Linked DNA regions of Blastopirellula sediminis. The protein of the gene in region 2 interacts with the protein of the main gene of each other region in a pairwise test. Links are inferred from orthologs where the notes say so. Each region holds a gene or a part of one and is shown on either strand. Other genes may lie near its edges. The genes, in order: nth and aceE.

What was found.
Region 1: the proteins of aceE (region 2) and nth interact in binary tests that used the Escherichia coli proteins (3 or more experiments, as listed by UniProt). The link is inferred for Blastopirellula sediminis from one-to-one orthologs.

What each region holds. Positions count from the first base shown.
Region 1 is NZ_JAJKFT010000004.1:1,095,540-1,104,500, forward strand. What follows is about bases 3,038-6,024. They hold nth (endonuclease III), read right to left. Parts: upstream 4,868-6,024; coding sequence 4,208-4,867; downstream 3,038-4,207. Other genes in these bases: LOC68_RS08180 (AAA family ATPase), read left to right, coding at 3,038-3,371; dcd (dCTP deaminase), read right to left, coding at 3,513-4,088; LOC68_RS08195 (DUF4129 domain-containing protein), read right to left, coding at 4,952-6,024. Also shown: sulfatase-like hydrolase/transferase, read left to right, coding at 1-1,711; more of AAA family ATPase, read left to right, coding at 1,854-3,037; more of DUF4129 domain-containing protein, read right to left, coding at 6,025-6,895; DUF58 domain-containing protein, read right to left, coding at 6,912-8,225; AAA family ATPase, read right to left, coding at 8,225-8,961. UniProt on the Escherichia coli protein: DNA repair enzyme that has both DNA N-glycosylase activity and AP-lyase activity. The DNA N-glycosylase activity releases various damaged pyrimidines from DNA by cleaving the N-glycosidic bond, leaving an AP (apurinic/apyrimidinic) site.
Region 2 is NZ_JAJKFT010000004.1:125,421-134,700, reverse strand. Bases 3,120-6,425 are described here. They hold aceE (pyruvate dehydrogenase (acetyl-transferring), homodimeric type), read right to left. Parts: upstream 6,038-6,425; coding sequence 3,320-6,037; downstream 3,120-3,319. Other genes in these bases: lpdA (dihydrolipoyl dehydrogenase), read right to left, coding at 6,369-6,425; LOC68_RS04355 (dihydrolipoamide acetyltransferase family protein), read right to left, coding at 3,120-3,264. Also shown: hypothetical protein, read left to right, coding at 1-1,708; more of dihydrolipoamide acetyltransferase family protein, read right to left, coding at 1,831-3,119; more of lpdA, read right to left, coding at 6,426-7,793; rpsD (30S ribosomal protein S4), read right to left, coding at 7,932-8,540; phosphatidate phosphatase App1 family protein, read right to left, coding at 8,719-9,280. UniProt on the Escherichia coli protein: Component of the pyruvate dehydrogenase (PDH) complex, that catalyzes the overall conversion of pyruvate to acetyl-CoA and CO(2).

The DNA.
Region 1 (8,961 bases), 970 kb from region 2 along the record:
CGCTGACACGCCGAACCTCGACGCGTTGGCCGCCAAGGGGATGAAGTATCTCCACTGCTGGTCGAACGCGCCGGTTTGTGCGCCGGCTCGCACGACGATCATTTCGGGCATCTTCCCGCCGGCGACCGGCGGCGAGCACATGCGCAGTGAGACCGTCTTGCCGGCGCAGTTCAAGATGTTCCCGGTCTACTTGCGACAGAAGGGGTACTACTGCACCAACAACAGCAAGGAAGACTACAACCTGCTGCGCACCGGCAAGGTCTGGGATCAATCGAGTAACAAGGCGCACTGGCGCGGTCGCGACGAAGGCCAACCCTTCTTCTCGGTCTTCAATTTCACCGTCAGCCACGAGAGCCAGATTCGCAAACGTCCGCATACGGCGGTCCATGATCCGGCGAAAGCGCCGCTGCCGGCGTATCACCCCGATCTCCCGGAAGTTCGCCAAGACTGGGCGCAGTACTACGACAATCTGACCACGATGGACGCCCAGGCTGGCCGCATCTTGCAGCAACTGAAGGAAGACGGCCTGGAAGAAGATACGATCATTCTCTACTGGGGGGATCATGGAAGCGGCATGCCCCGCAGCAAGCGGACGCCGGTTAATTCCGGTTTGCAAGTTCCGCTGATCGTCCATGTGCCGGAGAAGTGGAAGTCGCTCGCGCCGAGCGAATACAAGGTCGGCGGCGACTCGGAGCGTCTGGTCAGCTTTATCGACCTGGCGCCTACCATGCTGAGCCTGGCCAGCGTCGACGTGCCGGAGTGGATGCAAGGGGTCGCGTTCATGGGGGCCCAGGAAAAGCCGGCCAAGCCGTATATGTACGGCTTCCGCGGACGAATGGACGAACGTTACGATATGGTCCGCTCCTGCAGCGACGGACGCTACGTCTACGTCCGCAACTTCATGCCTTACAAGCCGCATGGTCAGGTCTTGGCCTATCAGATGGAGACGCCGACCACGCGACTCTGGCGCGAGATGTTCCTCCGCGGCGAAACGACTCCGGTTCAATCCGCCTTCTGGCAGTCGCGTCATCCGGAAGAGTTGTACGACCTGCAGAGCGACAAAGACGAAACGGTCAACCTGGCCGGCAGCGCCGAGCATGCCGAGACGCTGAAAAAGATGCGAGCCGCAATTCATGATTGGCAGCTCGAAATTCGCGACATTGGGTTCTTGCCGGAAGGAGAAATCCATTCGCGGAGCGTCGGCTCTTCGCCGTATGAAATGGGACACGATCCGCAGAAGTACCCGCTCGAAAAGATCCAAGCGACCGCCGAAATGGCGTCGATGATGCAGGCCGACAATCTGCCGGCTCTGCAAAAGCGGCTGAAGGACGACGATAGCGCCGTCCGCTATTGGGGCGCCTTCGGCGTCTTGATGCTCGGACAGTCGGGCGTCGACAAGTCGACCGAACAATTGGAAGCGATGCTGACGGACGAAGCGTACGGCCCGCGGGTCATCGCGGCGGAAGCTTTGGCCGAATACGGTTCGCCGGCCGATCGGGACAAGTCGCTGAATGTGCTGATCGATACCGCCAACATCGCCGAGAACGGCCATTACGCGACGATGTTCGCGCTGAATGCGATCGACGAACTGGAAGAGGTCGCGACTCCGCTGCTGCCGCAGGTACGCACGCTGGAAACCAAGGACAAGAACGTCCCGGGGCGAATGGCATCTTATTGCAGCCGATTGGTGGAGTACATCCTCGCCGATTGATCCGTATCCGTACGGGTTATAACGATTGTGCCGATTCCGAGCGAATTGCGACGTCATTTTTTGACCCAGCCGTGAGAGAACCTAGACTTCGGGTGATTCCCAAAGTTCCCATCCCTCTCGATCTCTTCTCGGCGATACGGCAATGACGAACACTCCGGCGAACGACCTTCTGGCGCGGTTGGCAGGCAAAAACGCTTCTTCTGACGGAGGAAGCGATCCCTGGGCGACGCTCGCCGCAACCACTCCTGCGCACGAACCGGTACAAGAATTCGAAACGGTCGGCGCGGACGAAAAGCTCGACTCGTTGCTCGATCGCTTGAACAAGATGGCGAAAGGGGGACGGGGTGAAGCGGGGGCCCTCGGCAAATCGACGTCTTACGATCGCGATGACGAACCGCTCGACGCGTTCATTCCACGCGAGCCGACCAACGCGCGTGAAGCGGGGCTGACCGATACCGAGATCGAAGCGCTCGCGCTCAAATATCTGGTTTCGCGTGGTGAAGCGAGCGGTCGACAGATTTCCGAACAACTGCGTCTGCCGTTTCTGATCGTCGAAGAGCAGTTGCGGAAGATGAAGTACGACCAGTTGGTCGTCTACAAAGATACGACGGTCGCCAACGACTACGTCTATTACCCGACCGATCTGGGCCGGGAACGAGGGAAGCGTTATTCGGAGCACTGCACCTACTTTGGCGCGGCGCCGGTGACGCTCAACGATTACATCGACAGCGTCAAAGCGCAGTCGCTCGAAAAGCAGCATCCCAGCATCGACGATCTCCGCCGTGCTTTTGAGGATCTGCTCATCAATCCCGAGATGTTCCGCCGCTTGGGCCCGGCCATCAACAGCGGCCGCGGTCTGTTCCTCTACGGTTCGCCGGGTAACGGTAAAACGAGCATTGCCGAGCGGGTGACGCGATCGTTTGGCCAGCACATCTGGATTCCGCGGGCGATCGGCCTCGACGGCGAAATCTTGCGGCTCTACGATCCGAGCAACCACGAAGAGGTTCCGTTGCCGCAAGAAAGCGGGCTGCTCAACAGCGCGAAGCTCGATCGTCGCTGGGTGCGGATCAAACGGCCAACGATCGTCGTCGGTGGTGAATTGACGATGGAGAATCTTGAAATCACCTTCAATACGACGACCGGCATCAGCGAAGCGCCGGTGCAGCTGAAAAGCAACTGCGGCACGCTGGTGATCGACGACTTTGGTCGTCAACGGATGCGGACCGACGAACTGCTCAATCGCTGGATCGTGCCGCTCGAAAAGCGTTACGACTACCTGAATATGGCGAACGGTAAAAAGATCCAAGTTCCGTTCGATCAGTTGGTCATCTTCTCGACCAACCTTGAGCCGAAAGATTTGTGCGACGATGCGTTTTTGCGTCGTATTCCGTACAAGATCGAAGTCACCGACCCGTCGGAAGGAGAATTCCGACAGCTCTTCAAGATCATGTGCCCCTTGATGGGCTTTGAGTATCGCGCGGAAGTGATCGACTACGTCGTGCAAAAGCACTATCAGACGGTCAATCGCCCCTATCGCTGTTGCCAGCCCCGCGACTTACTGCAACAGGTGCGCAACCTGTGCCTGTTCGAGAAAGAGCCGCTCGAACTGTCGCGAGAGCGGTTTGACGCCGCGGTTGAGAACTACTTCGCGGTGATGTAACGAAGTATAGGGCAGGCCGTGCCTGCCGATCTTCTTGCAAACGACATCGGCAGGCTCGGCCTGCCGTACGCGCTGGGCCTGGCAAACGCATTGTTGGGTTTCGCTGCGCTGCACCCAACCTACGGCTGAGGCGCCGGCTCTCTACTTCGGTGGAAAGCCAAAGTTCAGCGGCAGCTGCGGATCTTCTTTTTCCGCGTTGGGGTTTAGCTCTTTGAACAGCAAGCTCGGCTGAATGCCGGTATTGTTCTGGTACTTGTTGCTGACGTACTCGACGATGTCCCCTTTGATCTCGTGGTAGAAGATCTGGCAGATCGGGACGCCGGCGTAGATGCGGATCGGCTGGACGGCGAACATTTCGAGAGTCCAAAAGCCATTGAAGCCGACGTCGCCGAAGCCGGCCGTGACATGGACGAAGAGGCCGAGTCGACCGACTGACGAGCGTCCCTCGATCATCGGGACCAAGTTGTGCGTTTCGGTCCGTTCGACCGTTCGCCCCAGATAAAGCTGATTCGGAGAGAGGACGACCCCTTCTTCTGGAATCCGCAACCGCCGGACGCGATGCGGCTTTTTCATGTCGAGCACGATCTCTTCGTACACCATCAACTCGTCGTGGAGCGTCAAGTTGTAGCTGTTCGGATTGACCCGGTCGTCGTCGTACGGATCGATCTGAATATCCTTGCCGAGACGTGCTCGAATCTCATTCCCTGAAAGGATCATGGGTAGCCGTTTGGGGGCGGTTGGGGGCGAAGCGTACGAAACCGGGGCGCCGCCAGGGCGACCGCCGCATGACCGTGATTATAAAGATGTGGCGAAAAATTGAAATGATCGAACCTCCGCTACACGGCGACCCCCACCTGAGGGCAGAATTTGGCGAAGTGGCACTGATCGCATTTCGGCTTTCTAGCGTCGCAGATCGCGCGGCCGTGATGGATCATGCGATGGGAAAATTGGATCCATTCTTTTTTCGGCAGCAGTTCCATCAACTCTTCTTCAACCTTTACTGCGTCCGTCTTGGCGGTCAGCCCCATGCGGCGGCTCAATCGCCCTACATGCGTGTCGACGACCACTCCGGTCGGCATGTCGAAGGCGGTCCCCAGCACGACGTTCGCCGTTTTGCGTCCGACGCCGGGAAGGGCGACCAAGGCCTCCAGATCTTGCGGAACTTCGCCGTCATAGTCGTCGACCAGCTTCTGCGAGGCCGCTTTGATGTTTTTCGCCTTGTTCCGAAAAAAGCCGGTGGTTTGCACCAACTTCTCAATCTTTGCGATCGGTAGCGCCGCGATATCTTCCGCGGTCGGATATTTGGCGAACAGCTCTTTGGTCACAATATTGACCCGCGCGTCGGTGCATTGCGCCGACAGGATCGTCGCGATCAGCAGTTGATACGGCGTTTCGTAATTCAGTGCGCACTCAGCGATCGGGTAGTCGGTCGCGAGTTGTTTGACGACGCGGCGCGCTTGTTTCTTACGGTCTTCGAGCGAGATTTTCTTCGGCAACGTTCGTTCGGCGGCTGAGAGAAGTGGCGGTTTGACGCATTTTCAAACCTCCGCGGCGATGCGTCAATTGGGGCCGGTTGCAACTCAATAGGCCGATTGCAGGTTTCGCCAGAGTCGCTGGGCGCACTCGGTCGCCTCGCGAGGCGCTTTCCCCGAGCCATAGGCGACTTCGTCATATTGCCGGGCCAGTTCCCGGGCCAAGGGGCCAATTTCGGTGTTGGAGAACTCACTGGCCAAGCGCCGCGCGAATTCCTCCACCGTTTGATCGCTGTCGCGAGGGACCCCCTTGTCGGCGCCCCAGGCCTCCAGCGCCTGGAACGTGTAACGAACAAGTTGTTCCGGCGATCGCTTCTTCGCCCCCGGAGCAAATGGAGACGCGAAAGCAGGAAAGAGAGGGGTTTTGGCGACCGGAGCCGCTTCGGCTGTCGCCAGAACAGGCTGCGTGCGGCGGCCGAAGAGATAGTCCCACAGCTTCCGCATATCGTCGACAAACTTCGCCCAACTCTCGGCGATCTGGGCACGGAACTTCCAAGCGAAATAGAGCGCCGCGAGCGCTACCGCTCCGTAGATGATCAGTTTGACCAGATAACCGAGCGAACCGACGAGGCTCATCAAGTTGAACGGTGGACTGGACGGTTGCGGCGGCTTCGGCGCTTCGCTGGGAGGTTTCGCCGCGTTGTTCTGCGACGATTGGTTTTCGGACGACTTGTTCTCGTTTGGTTGTTGTTCCGACTTGTTGTTGTCGTTCGACTGCTCGCCATCCGATTTTTGCGTGTCCGATTTCTCCCCATCGGACTGCGACTGTTGTTGCGACTTACCAGAATCGGATTTCTGCTCCGACTTCTGATCGGATTGCTGCTGCGCGCTTTGAGAATCGCTCTTTTGGGAGGAAGAGTCGTTCTTCTGATCTCCCTGGTTCTGACTCTTCTGCGACTTGTCGTCGCCGCTTTTCCCTTGATCCGATTTCTTGCCGGAAGAAGATTGTTTGTCGCCGTCTCCTGATTTTGTTTGGGTCTCGCTCTTTTCGCCTTGATCGCCGTCGCCTGCTTCTTTTTGCTCTTTGCCGGCTTGCTGCTGATCGTTCGACTCGGTCGTCCCCTGTTTCTCATCGTCTTGCGTCCCATCTTTGCCGACGGCGTAGTTGGAAGCGGCCCGCTTGAGCATCTCACCGACGCTCGGGATCTTGGCGACTTCATATTCGGCATGCGGCCGCGGCAGGATCGCGGTGACCAGCATCACGACGGCGATCAATACGGCGCCGGTGCCGAGCCAGATGCCGACCATCGACGTCGGCATCTCCAAGTTCCGCTTGCCCAGGTAGCGACGCAGACTGAGAAAGCTGGTCGACATCAACAAGCCGAGGGCCGAGGCGACGTACGTGAAAAGGTAAAGAAACAGCCGCCAGCGGAGACTCGCATCACCGCTTGGTTCGAACGCCTGACCGAGACCAAACAGCGGCAGCGCCGCCATCGAGAAATAAATGATCCAGACGCCAGGGGCGAATCGGGTGGAAGTCGGATCGAGCACATCCCAGAGCCAACTCCGCTTTTTCTCCGGCTCTTCGTCGGCTGCGACCTGAGTTTGCGGCGGCGTTTTTTCTGGTTCGCTGCCGAGGCTGTCAAAATCGGCCCCGATCCACTGCATCAACCCTTTTTGCGACGTGTCGCGGGAGTCGTCGACCAGCGTGCAGTCGAAGGTCAATCGGTTGGCGCACCACCAGATCACGACCAGCAGAATCAGGCCGAGCCAGACGGCGTCGGGGACAAATCTCCACAGGGCCAGCAGCATTACGAATGCGAAGATCCCGCCGAGCCGCCCTGACTTTTCAAATCCTTCTTCGATCGTCAATCGCGACAGCAACACGCAGGCGAAGACGAAGTCTCCCATGATGAACTGCATGCGGCCCATATACGGTCCGCGGTAGAACAACTCGAGCAGAAACAGCACCAAACTGCCGACCAATAGCATGATCAGCGCCGGATTAATGGCGATGACCGCGTAGTCGAGTTCAGTTTGTCGTTTGCCCATTACTTTCGCCAAGTTGCTAGAACCACGAGAACGCTTGTTCCTGGCAGATGGTGCTGATGTTTTCCAGGTTGTTCAATTGGCGACAACGAATTCCCTCCGCCAGCAGTTTACCAGCCGCTTGGGCGAATTCGTATTCGTCAAAAATGTTGATGATGGCGGTGACGGTGTATCCGGCGCGGCGGAGATTGCCGAGCGCCAACGCCGTTTCGACCGTCGTCTCGGTCAAGACGGCGATGACCGTCGCGTCGCGGGGAATGCGACTGACCGTCTCGGTGATCAGTTGCGACATCGTCAGGCCGTCGGTCATTTCGGCCCGGGCCAGCATCTTGCGAATCAGCGCCATCTGCTCGTTGCCGCGGCGCGTTTGGACCAACTGCGGCACGAGATGGTCGTTGTTTTTTTCGACGTTGGCGACCGAGCGGGCTTCCGCCCGACTTTTCACTTCGGTGACCAGCGTTTCGCGCTTGATTCGCTCGGCGGCGTCGCGAGCGTTGGTAACCAGGCCAACTTGCTGGCCGGTCTCTTGCACCGCGCCGGCGATCGCGACCGCCAGCGAGATCGCCATTTCGGAGCGGATCGGCTCGTGCTGCGGTGCGAAGCTATCTTTGTGGAAGTCGAGGACGATCGTCGCGCCGGCGATGCTCGACGGTTCATAGACCTTGCTATGAAGCACGCCGGTCCGTGCGGTGGCGGACCAATTGACCCGGTTGATCGGATCGCCGGCCTGATAGGCGCGGACCCCGGCGATCCGAGTCGGATCTTCAAACAACCGATGGGTCATCTTGATTTCCCCCATCGGACGTCGCGACGCGATGTCGAACCCGTCGAGCGGAATTACTTTCGGCAGCACTTGCAGGTAATCAGGCGGCGCCAGGACGCGAAACAGCCGATAGAGCCCGAACAAGTCGCCGGTCTCGAGCATCGCTGGGCCGATCGGAAAATAACCGCGCCGATTGCAGCGGAGTTGGTAGTAAAACGACTTTGACTTCCGTGGGCCGAGCGAAGCGAGCGTGATCCGATCGCCGCTCGTCTCCAGGGCCGGAGGGCGATGCAGCGTCGCGCGGCGGGGAAGCGTATCTTCGACCAGCAGCCAGGGAATCGGCAGCGCCCCGGTGTTAGTGACCGTCACGTTCACCGCGATCGCGTCCCCTTCTTCCACTTCCAAGCGATTGACCGACCGGGTGATCGACAAGTGCCGCGACCAATAGCGAGTCAGCAGCCGACTGGCGATCATCACCGCCAGCAGGGCGTACATCGAATAGACGAGCAGGCTCAGTCCGAATAGGGACGAGATGATCAGAATCAGGATGGCGCCGACAAACCAGCGCACTACACTCGGGCCTCCATATCAAGAACCGGCGCCGGTACCGCGCTGACGATGTCGTCGAGCACTTCGGCGGCGGTGATTTTGCGGAGCCGACTCTCCGGCTTCAGAATCATGCGATGCGTCATCACCGGCGCCAGGATCCGTTTCACATCGTCGGGCGAAACGAACTTGCGTCCCAAAATCGCCGCCAGCGCTTGCGAAGCGCGGAACAGGGCGATCGATGCGCGGGGACTGCCGCCGAGCGCCAAATGTTCGTGCTTACGCGACTGATGGACGATTTCGAGAATGTAACGGCGAACTTTGTCGTCAATGTGAATCGTGCGAACCGCTTTCTGGCAGGCGACCAGTTCTTCGGCCGAAACGACCGGGCCGATCGCATCCAACGGGTTGCCGCTTTCGAGCGCGCCGAGCATTTTCATCTCGTCGTCCATGCTGGGATAGCCAAGACTGAACTTCATCAGAAAGCGGTCGAGCTGCGCTTCGGGAAGGGGAAAGGTCCCTTCGTGATCGATCGGGTTCTGAGTGGCGATGACCAGAAAGGGCGGATTGAGCGTGTGCGTCGTTCCATCAACCGTGACGCGCGACTCGGCCATCGCTTCTAGCAGCGCCGCTTGCGTACGCGGCGTGGTTCGGTTGATTTCGTCGGCGAGCACGATGTTGGCGAAGATCGGTCCCGGACGAAATTGAAACTCGCTCGTCTTCTGATTGAAGATTGATGCGCCGGTAACGTCGGTCGGCA
Region 2 (9,280 bases):
GACTCGAAAAGCGAAGACCTACCTGGCGGTCATCGGCGGCAGCCTGCTGTTGTTCTTGGGCATGATCGCGTGGTCGATTTGGGGTCCGCCGAGGAAGTTGGCGATTTCGCCGAAGACGACGTTTCTGGTCGCTCCGCTGACCGACGACGGCCAGGTCGACTATGTCACGCATATCGAGCGGCAGCGGAAAGAGGAAATCACCCGGCGGAACAACGCCGCCGTACCGATCGTGATCGCCACGTGGCCTGGCGAATTGACGGTCGATCAACAGCATCAGCTGCGCGAACAACTTGGAATCGAAGAAGAGCTCTCTCCGGGCATTGTGGAACTTGACTCCTCCGATCACTACTTGCAATTGATCACCGCCTGGGCATCCGAAAAGTGGCAGATCGATCTCAGCCAAGGGGGCGATTACGACTTCGATCCCCGAAACTACGTCTACGACCTGGACCAAAATCCCTGGCGTCGCGAGCAGATTCCTCCAGTGGCCCAATGGGTCGACGACCAGCGAGTACACCTTGACCGGCTATTCGACCTGGAGAATTGCCACGCGTCGTATTGGCCGTCGCTTGACGATTCGCAATTGCAGGAATGCGGCGTCGAAGAGCCCCCCAACGTTCGACTGGCGATTTGCGGTTTGTGCATCAGAGCGAATATGCACATCGGCGAAGGGGACGCGGCGGCGGCCTGGCGGGATTTGAAAACATGCTGGCGAATCTGCCGCACCTACCCTACGCCCCCATCGCAACTTCAGATCGCGATCGGCTGTGCACTGGAGCCGGTCGTGGCGGACCGTACTCATCGGCTGTTGTCGAGCGGCGTCTGCGACCGCGAGCTGCTCGACGAGATCTCCGCCTTTCTGCGCGACCTCCCTCCCCTGCCCAATTGCGCTGACGTGGCCGAAAGTTTTTCGCGCCTGGCGGCGCTCGAAGGCGCCGCCTATCACGATGAAGTGACGGTCGCATACGCCGAACAATTCACCCCCGAGCGAAGGCGCTATTTACTACACCTACCGTACAACAAGAATACGACGCTCCAGAGAATCAACCAGGTTTACGACAAACTTCATGGCGTCCTGACCATCGACGACATTCCGCAGTTCGACATTGCGGCCCGTCTCTGGCAAGCGGATGCGGAGGAACGCTTTCGCTCTTGGGACGGCAACTACGCCGCGTTCTCGGCGACGCTCAATCAATCGGTTCGCGGCGTCTTCATCGCCGATATGACCTACGCCCACTGGGCGAGCGAATGGATCGATCAAAAACGAAATTGGAACCGCTGCCGTCAAGAGCTCCGTTTGCTGCAAGTTACGACGGCGCTACAGCAATATCGAGCGACGAACGACGAATATCCCAAATCGCTCGATCGATTAGCCGAACTGCTCGATCTCGATTTGACGATCGACCTGTATCTACCGACCGAGCGACTGATCTATGAGCGGCGTGATCCCGGCTTTTTGCTCTACAGCCGCTACGTCGACGGCACAGACAACGGAGGAGACTCAATCACGCAAAGAATCGAGGACGGGGAATGGTTAAAGGACCAACTCATCGAGACGCTGATGGCCGAAGATCTGCTCGACCTGGTCGTCCGCTATCCGATACCGAACTGGCTCGACCTGGAAAAGCCGCGCACGCGTCGTGAAATTGAGACCGCGACCGGAAATGGGGTCTTCGGGATTGATGAATTGGAGACGACGCCGGAATAGCGCAATCTTTGCAAATACGATGCGATTGGTTGCGAATCCCATTGCGTTGAACCAACCGAATCGATGCGCACAAAAAAAGCTCACCAATTATGGCGAGCTTTTTTCTTAGCGTCATTCAAAGCTTACGGAGCCAACAGCAATCGGCTCGGAGCTTCGAGATAGGTTTTGATCTCGTTCAGGAAGCGAGCGGCCGTGGCGCCGTCGACCAGGCGGTGGTCGTACGACAGGCTCAGCGGCATCATCATGCGGGGAACGATCTGGTCATTGACGACGACCGGCAGCTTGCGGCTGCGGCCGACCAGCAGGATCGCCACTTCCGGGACGTTGATGATCGGGGTCGAGTAGGTCCCGCCGATCGCGCCCAGGTTGCTGATGGTGAAGGTTCCGCCGCGGATCTGGTCCATCGAGAACGAACCGGTGCGGACGTCGTTGGCCAGCTTCTGGACTTCGCGAGCGATTTCCGGAATCGGCAGGCGATCGGCGCTGCGGATGTTCGGCACGACAAGGCCACGTTCCGAGTCGACGGCGATGCCGACGTTGACGTATTCCTTGTAGATGACCTGGGCGTTTTCCATGTCGATCACGGCGTTCAGCGCCGGATTGTTTCGCAGCGCCAAGGCGACCGCTTTGACCAGGAACGCCATCGAGGTCAGCTTGACGCCCGCTTCGGCGTAATCGTCTTTGCTTTGCTGACGGAGCGCTTCGAGCGCGGTGACGTCGGCGTCGTCAAAGTTGGTGACGCGCGGTGCGGTGGTCCACGACAGGCTCATCTGGGCGGCGATCGTCTTGCGGATCTTCGCCATCTTTTCGATGCGGACCGAGCCGTAATTGTCTTGGCCTTGTTCGCCCGGCGGAACAACCGACGGCGGAGCGATCGGCTTTTCGGCCTTGGCCGGAGCGGCGGCAGTCGCCGTGGCGGCCGCTTTGCCGCCGGCTTTGCTCAGTTTGCGAACGGTGGCCAACACATCGTCACGGGTGACGCGACCATTCTCGCCGGTCCCCTGCACGGAGCGGAGATCGACGCCAACTTCGCGAGCGAAGCGACGAATCGCCGGACCGGCCGGAACGTCATCTTCTTCGGCGTAGATCAAACCTTCGGTCGAAGTCGCGACGGCGACCGGCGCTTCGTAAGCGACGACCGGCTGCGGAGCCGGAGTGACCGGTTTCGGAGCGGCCGGAGCGGGAGTCGGCGCCGGTTTCGGCGGCTCGGGCTTCGGAGCTTCCGCTTTCGGAGCAGGCTCTTCCTTTTTCGGTTCGGCCTTGGGGGCTTCCGTCTTCGGCGCGGCCGGAGCCGGCTTGGCTTCGGCGGCGGCGCCTTCGGCCGCTTCGACCGAGATCAACGTTCCGCCGATCGGCACGCTATCGCCGGCGGCGATATGAACCTTGGTCACTTTGCCGGCGACGGTGGTCGGGATTTCGACGGTCGCTTTGTCGGTTTCGAGTTCGAGAATATTTTGATTCTTCGTGACGACGTCTCCAACCGAGACGTAGACCGAGAGAATGTCGCCTGATTCAATGCCATCGCCCAGTTCGGGCAATTTAACTTCTGTCGCCATGATGTTGCTCCGGCGGAGTCGATATCGATGTTAGGGAGAGTTCGCGAAAAGCCGCCTACGCGAAGTAGGGATCGACCTTTTCCGGGTTGTAGTCGAGGTCCTTAATCGCCTTGGCGACCTTTTTGGCGTCGAGCTTCCCTTCGCGGAACAATTGATACAAGGTGGCGATCACGACCGAAGCCGCGTCGATCTCGAAGTGACGGCGAAGCGCTTCGCGAGTTTCGCTGCGTCCCATGCCGTCGGTACCGAGGGCCAACAAATTGCCCGGCAGATAATCGCGAATCTGTTCCGGCAACGCGCGGACGTTGTCGCTCGAAGCGATGAACGGTCCTTCGACCCCTTCCATCACTTGTTCGAGGTACGACTTGCGCGGCTCTTCGGTCGGGTGGAACATGTTCCAGCGTTGGCACGCGTGAGCGTCGCGACGCAACTCGGTGTAGCTGGTGACGCTCCACACGTCGCTGGAGACCTGGTACTTGTCGGCCAGGATCTGCTGCGCTTCGAGGACGCAACGCAGAATCGGACCGCTGCCGAACAGCTGCACGCGATTCTTGCCTTTGGCGGCGTCGAGCGAGTTGTACTTGTAGATCCCGCGAACGATCCCTTCTTCGGCGCCTTCGGGCATCGCCGGCATCGCGTAGTTTTCGTTACCGACGGTGATGTAGTACATCGCGGTTTCGCCGTCGACGTACATCTTCTTCATACCGTCGAAGATGATCACGGTCGTTTCGTAGGCGAAGGCCGGATCGTACGAACGGACGGTCGGGAAGGCGATCGCGTTCAGGTGGCTATGGCCGTCCTGGTGCTGCAAACCTTCGCCGTTCAGCGTGGTGCGCCCCGCGGTACCGCCGATCAGGAAGCCCTTGGCGCGGGTATCCGCAGCGGCCCAAACCAAGTCGCCGACGCGCTGGAAGCCGAACATCGAGTAGTAGATGAAGAACGGCACCATGTTAATGCCGTGCTGGCAGTAGGCGTTGCCCGCCGCAATGAACGACGACATCGAGCCCGCTTCGGTGATCCCTTCTTCCAGGATCTGACCGTCTTTGGCTTCCTTGTAGTACATCAACTGATCGGAGTCGACCGGTTCGTACAGCTGGCCGCCGTGAGCGTAAATGCCGATCTGGCGGAACATACCTTCCATACCGAAGGTACGCGATTCGTCCGGAACGATCGGCACGATGTTCTTACCGATGCTCTTGTCTTTGACCAGCTTGCTGAGCAAACGGACGAAGCCCATCGTGGTCGACAGTTCTTTGCCGCCGCTATCGCCCAGGAACTCTTGGTAGTCGGCCAGAGCCGGAACGTCCATTTTCGGGCTGTCGGTCGGACGCGTCGGCATGAACCCGCCCAGCGCCTCGCGACGCTTGACCAGGTATTTCATCTCGGCGCTGCCTTCCGGCGGACGATAGAACGGCGCTTTCACCACTTCTTCGTCCGAGATCGGAATGCTGAAGCGGTTGCGGAAGTCGGCCAGTTCTTTCTCGTTCAGCTTCTTCTGGTTGTGCGTGACGTTGCGGCCTTCGCCCGCTTCGCCCAGGCCGTAACCCTTCACCGTTTTGGCGAGGATGACGGTCGGCTTGTTGGTGCACTCGACGGCAGCCTTGTAGGCGGCGTAAACCTTCGCCGGATCGTGACCGCCGCGGAGCATCTTCTCGAGACGTTCGTCCGAGTACGACTTCACCAGTTCGAGCAGTTCCGGATACTTGCCGAAGAAGTGCTCGCGGATGTACGAGCCCGGCATGACGACGTACTTCTGGTACTGGCCGTCGACCACTTCTTCCATCCGCTTGACCAAGAGGCCCGATTGATCGGCTTCGAGCAACGGATCCCAGTCGCTACCCCAGATCACTTTGATCACGTTCCAGCCGGCGCCACGGAAGACCGCTTCCAGTTCCTGGATGATCTTGCCGTTACCGCGAACCGGACCGTCCAAACGCTGCAGGTTGCAGTTGATGGTCCAGGTCAGGTTGTTCAAACCTTCGCGAGCCGCCAGGCTGATCGCGCCCAACGTTTCGGGCTCGTCGCATTCGCCGTCGCCCAAGAAGGCCCAGACGCGCGTGCCGTCGGTCTTCTTGATGCCGCGATCTTGCATGTAGCGATTGAAGCGCGCCTGGTAGATCGAGCAGATCGGTCCCAAGCCCATCGAAACAGTCGGGAATTCCCAGAAGTCCGGCATCAGCCACGGGTGCGGATAGGACGAAAGACCTTGCACGTCCTGCAGTTCGCGGCGGAAGTTCTCCAGGTTCTTTTCGGTCAAGCGACCTTCGACGAAGGCGCGAGCGTAAATGCCCGGCGAAGCGTGACCTTGGAAGTAAACCTGATCCCCTTCGTAACCGCCGTGACGACCGCGAAAGAAGTGGTTAAAGGCGACTTCGTACAGCGTCGCGGCCGAAGCGTAGCTCGAGATGTGACCGCCCAAACCGCTAAAGTCGCGGTTCGCTCGGGTCACCATCGCCATGGCGTTCCAACGAATGACGCTCTTGATGCGGCGTTCAAATTCGCGGTTGCCCGGATAAACCGGCTGCTGGCTGACGTGAATCGAGTTGATGTACGGGGTGTTCGCGGCAAACGGCAGATCGACGCCGCGAGCGTGAGCACGGTTTTCAAGAGCTGAAAGCAGGTAGCGAACCCGATCGCCCCCTTTGCTCTCAATGATGTAATCCAGCGAGTCGATCCATTCTTTGGTTTCGCTCGGGTCGGTATCTTGCGAGTGAGCCGCCGGATTTTGACGCAAAATGTTTTCCTCGGCGGGCATCAACTTGGCTTCTGCCATCAATATTTCCTCGCTTGCTATTTGGAAACTGCGGAGGCGCCAATTTGGGACGCCACGACCGCCCACTCCTTTTCAGAAGGCGGTAAATCCGATCCAGCAGTCAGATTCGGGGCGAACATCCGTAAATGTCCAACCCTGAATGAGTTTGTAAGTATAGGCCGCTGTTCACTTTGGACGCTAGGGAGGCAGACTTCGCCCCACCCGATGTTGCGGCACAATTCACACAATCGTACGTTCCGGTATTCTCCGTCAGAACGCCGCGTTAGAAAAGGGCTCCACGCCGAAATCGGGAGCCCTTTGCAATTCCATACGCCGTAAAGACTTACGTCGCCTAGCGTTTCGGCTTGTAAATCTCGGTCGCCGTTCCAAAGAAGACTTCGGCCGCATTCATGACGGTTTCGCTCAGCGTCGGGTGGGGGTGGATCGAAGCGGCGATGTCGCCCACTTCGGCCCGCATCTCGATCGCCAGGACCGCTTCGCCGATCAGTTCGCCGGCGCCGGGACCAACGATGCCGCAGCCCAGAACCACCTTGGTGGTCGGGTCGACGATCCATTTGGTCATGCCGTCCGAGCGACCCAGCGACTGGGCGCGACCGCTGGCGGCCCACGGGTACATCACGACTTCGACTTCGCGACCGGCCGCCTTCGCTTCTTCTTCCATCAGACCAGCCCAGGCGATTTCCGGGTCGGTGAAGATCACCGCCGGGATCGCGGCCGGCTTGAATTCAACCGGATGACCGAGCAGCGCTTCGATCGCGGTGCGGCCTTCGTGCGTCGCTTTGTGAGCGAGCATCGGGTTGCCGGTCACGTCGCCGATCGCGAGCAACTTCGGATCGTCGGTTTGCAGCTGACCGTTGACGGCGATAAAGCCGCGCTTGTCGACGACGACCTTGGTGTTTTCCAGACCGATGTCCTTGGTGTTCGGCCAGCGACCGATCGAGACCAGGACGCGATCGTACTTTTCGGTGCCGAACTTGCCGGGACCTTCAAACGCGACTTCGACCTTTTCGCCGCGAATGCCGATCGAGCCGACCTTCGTGTTGAGGTGCAGACGCCCTTCAAACAAGGTTTCAATCCGCTTCTGCAGCGGCTTCACCAGGTTGCGATCGGCGCCCGGGAGCAGACCGTCGGTCAATTCGACGACGCTGACCTGCGTGCCGAGGTTAGCGTAAACGCTCCCCATTTCGAGACCGATGTAACCGCCGCCGATGACCAGCATCGTTTCCGGCACTTCCTGCAACTGCAGAGCGCCCGTGGAATCCATGACGCGATCCGAGTCGACCTGGAAGGCCGGCGGAACCGCAGCGACCGAACCGGTCGCGATCACGCATTTGTCGAAGGTCAGCTTGCCCCCTTCCGGAATCGTCGGGCTATCGCCGGTCAATTCCAAGGTGTTGCTGTCGAGAAACTTGCCGCGAGCCTGAATCACGGTGACGTTGCGGCGTTTGGCCAGCTGCTTCAGCCCGGCCGACATGGTTTCGATGACCTTGTCTTTGCGGGCACGCAGTTTGTCGAGATCGATCTGCGGAGCGCCGAACGACACGCCCCAGTCGTCGTGCAGTTCGTACGTTTCGTCAATGACTTTGGCGACGTGAAGCAAAGCCTTCGACGGAATACAACCTCGCAACAAACAGGTACCGCCGAGACGCGGCTCCTGCTCGATCAAGGTGACTTCCATACCGTGGTCGGCGGCGAGAAAGGCGGCGGCGTATCCACCAGGACCACCTCCCAAAACAGCAAGCTGCGTGTGGCTCATGTCGTTTCTTTCAGCGCTTGTCTAACGATCGAAGCGAAAGTTCGATGGCTGGGACATAAAAAAAGGGATTCTTCGATGTGGGTCACACCTAAAAATCCCTTGGAAATTCGTAATTGCTTGGCGAACGAGTCGTCGGGGTTAGCGCGACATAAATTCGACCACGATGTTGACGTCTACCGGCAAGCTGACGTCTTCAGCCGTCGGAATCGAGTCAAAGGTCGCCGACAACGTTTCCTGATCTTGGGAAACGAACGCGGCGATCTGGCTGCCGTTTTCGCCCAGAATGCTGCGATACAGGATCTGCAGCTTCTCGCGATTGCGGACGCTGACCACGTCGCCCGGACGCAGTTGGTACGACGGCTTGTCGACCTTGGCGCCGTTGACCAGGAAGTGACCGTGAACGATCCCCTGGCGAGCTTGCGGACGGGTCAAAGCCAGGCCGGCGCGACGGACGACGTTATCGAGACGGCGTTCGCACAGGATCAACAGCTGTTCGCCGGTGTTCCCCTTCATGTGCTTCGCGGTTTCGAAGTAACGACGCAGCTGGCGTTCGCCCAAGCCGTAATAATGCTTGATCTTTTGCTTTTCCATCAACGCGGCGCCGTAGTTGGACGGGCGTCGAGGACGGTTGTGCATGCCAGGCGGAGTCGCACGACGATCGTAACCCTTGATCGCGCCACGGTTCTCGTAGATCACGCCGCCCAAGCGACGGTTAATCCTGGCCTTAGGACCGGTATAGTGGCCCATCAACTACTCCTGATTTCGGTTCGACGGCGACCGCACAAGGCGATCGAAATGTAAATTCGTTTCGCAGTGGGCGGGAACTCGAAGTTCTCCTGGCCTGACGGCGGGCCCACAGATAAACCGCATATCGTGCCACAAAGACTTCGACCTGGCAAGAGGCCCGATCCCCTTTTTGTTGACTTCACGCAAACCGGCTGGATATCTGCGGAAAGTCGGGAGCCGATAGGGCCCGATCGCCGATCTCGCTCGGTTCGCGGAAGACCTGCCATAGCTGCTCCGGCAACCCGTGAAACGCCCGGGCATAGCGGGCCGGATGCGAGTTTTTCCCGCTCAAATCGCGGATATAGATCCGATCGACCTGCTGGGGAAATTTGCGGGCAATCACGCCGTAAGTTTCTGGATCTTTTTCTCCGGAATCGCCGACGAGCACAAACTTGCGACAGGGAAAGGTCTGCAAAATGTGCTTGATCGCCTTCCGCTTCCCCCACCGACGGGCAATAAATAGCCGCAAAACGCTCGGATCGCGAAAACGGATCGACTTCATATGGAAGGTCCCGCCCGGCAAACCTTCCGAGAGGAACAACTCGGACAGCGGCAAAAATAGCTGCCACGGCGAGGAGGTCACGTAATGAAACGCGGCGCCCTGCTCTTCCCAGGTTTTGAACAGGTCCGTAATGCCCGGCACGGTGCTGAATTCACGCAAAAACGTGTTCGCCAGCATCGACTTACGCGTTGCGACGTCG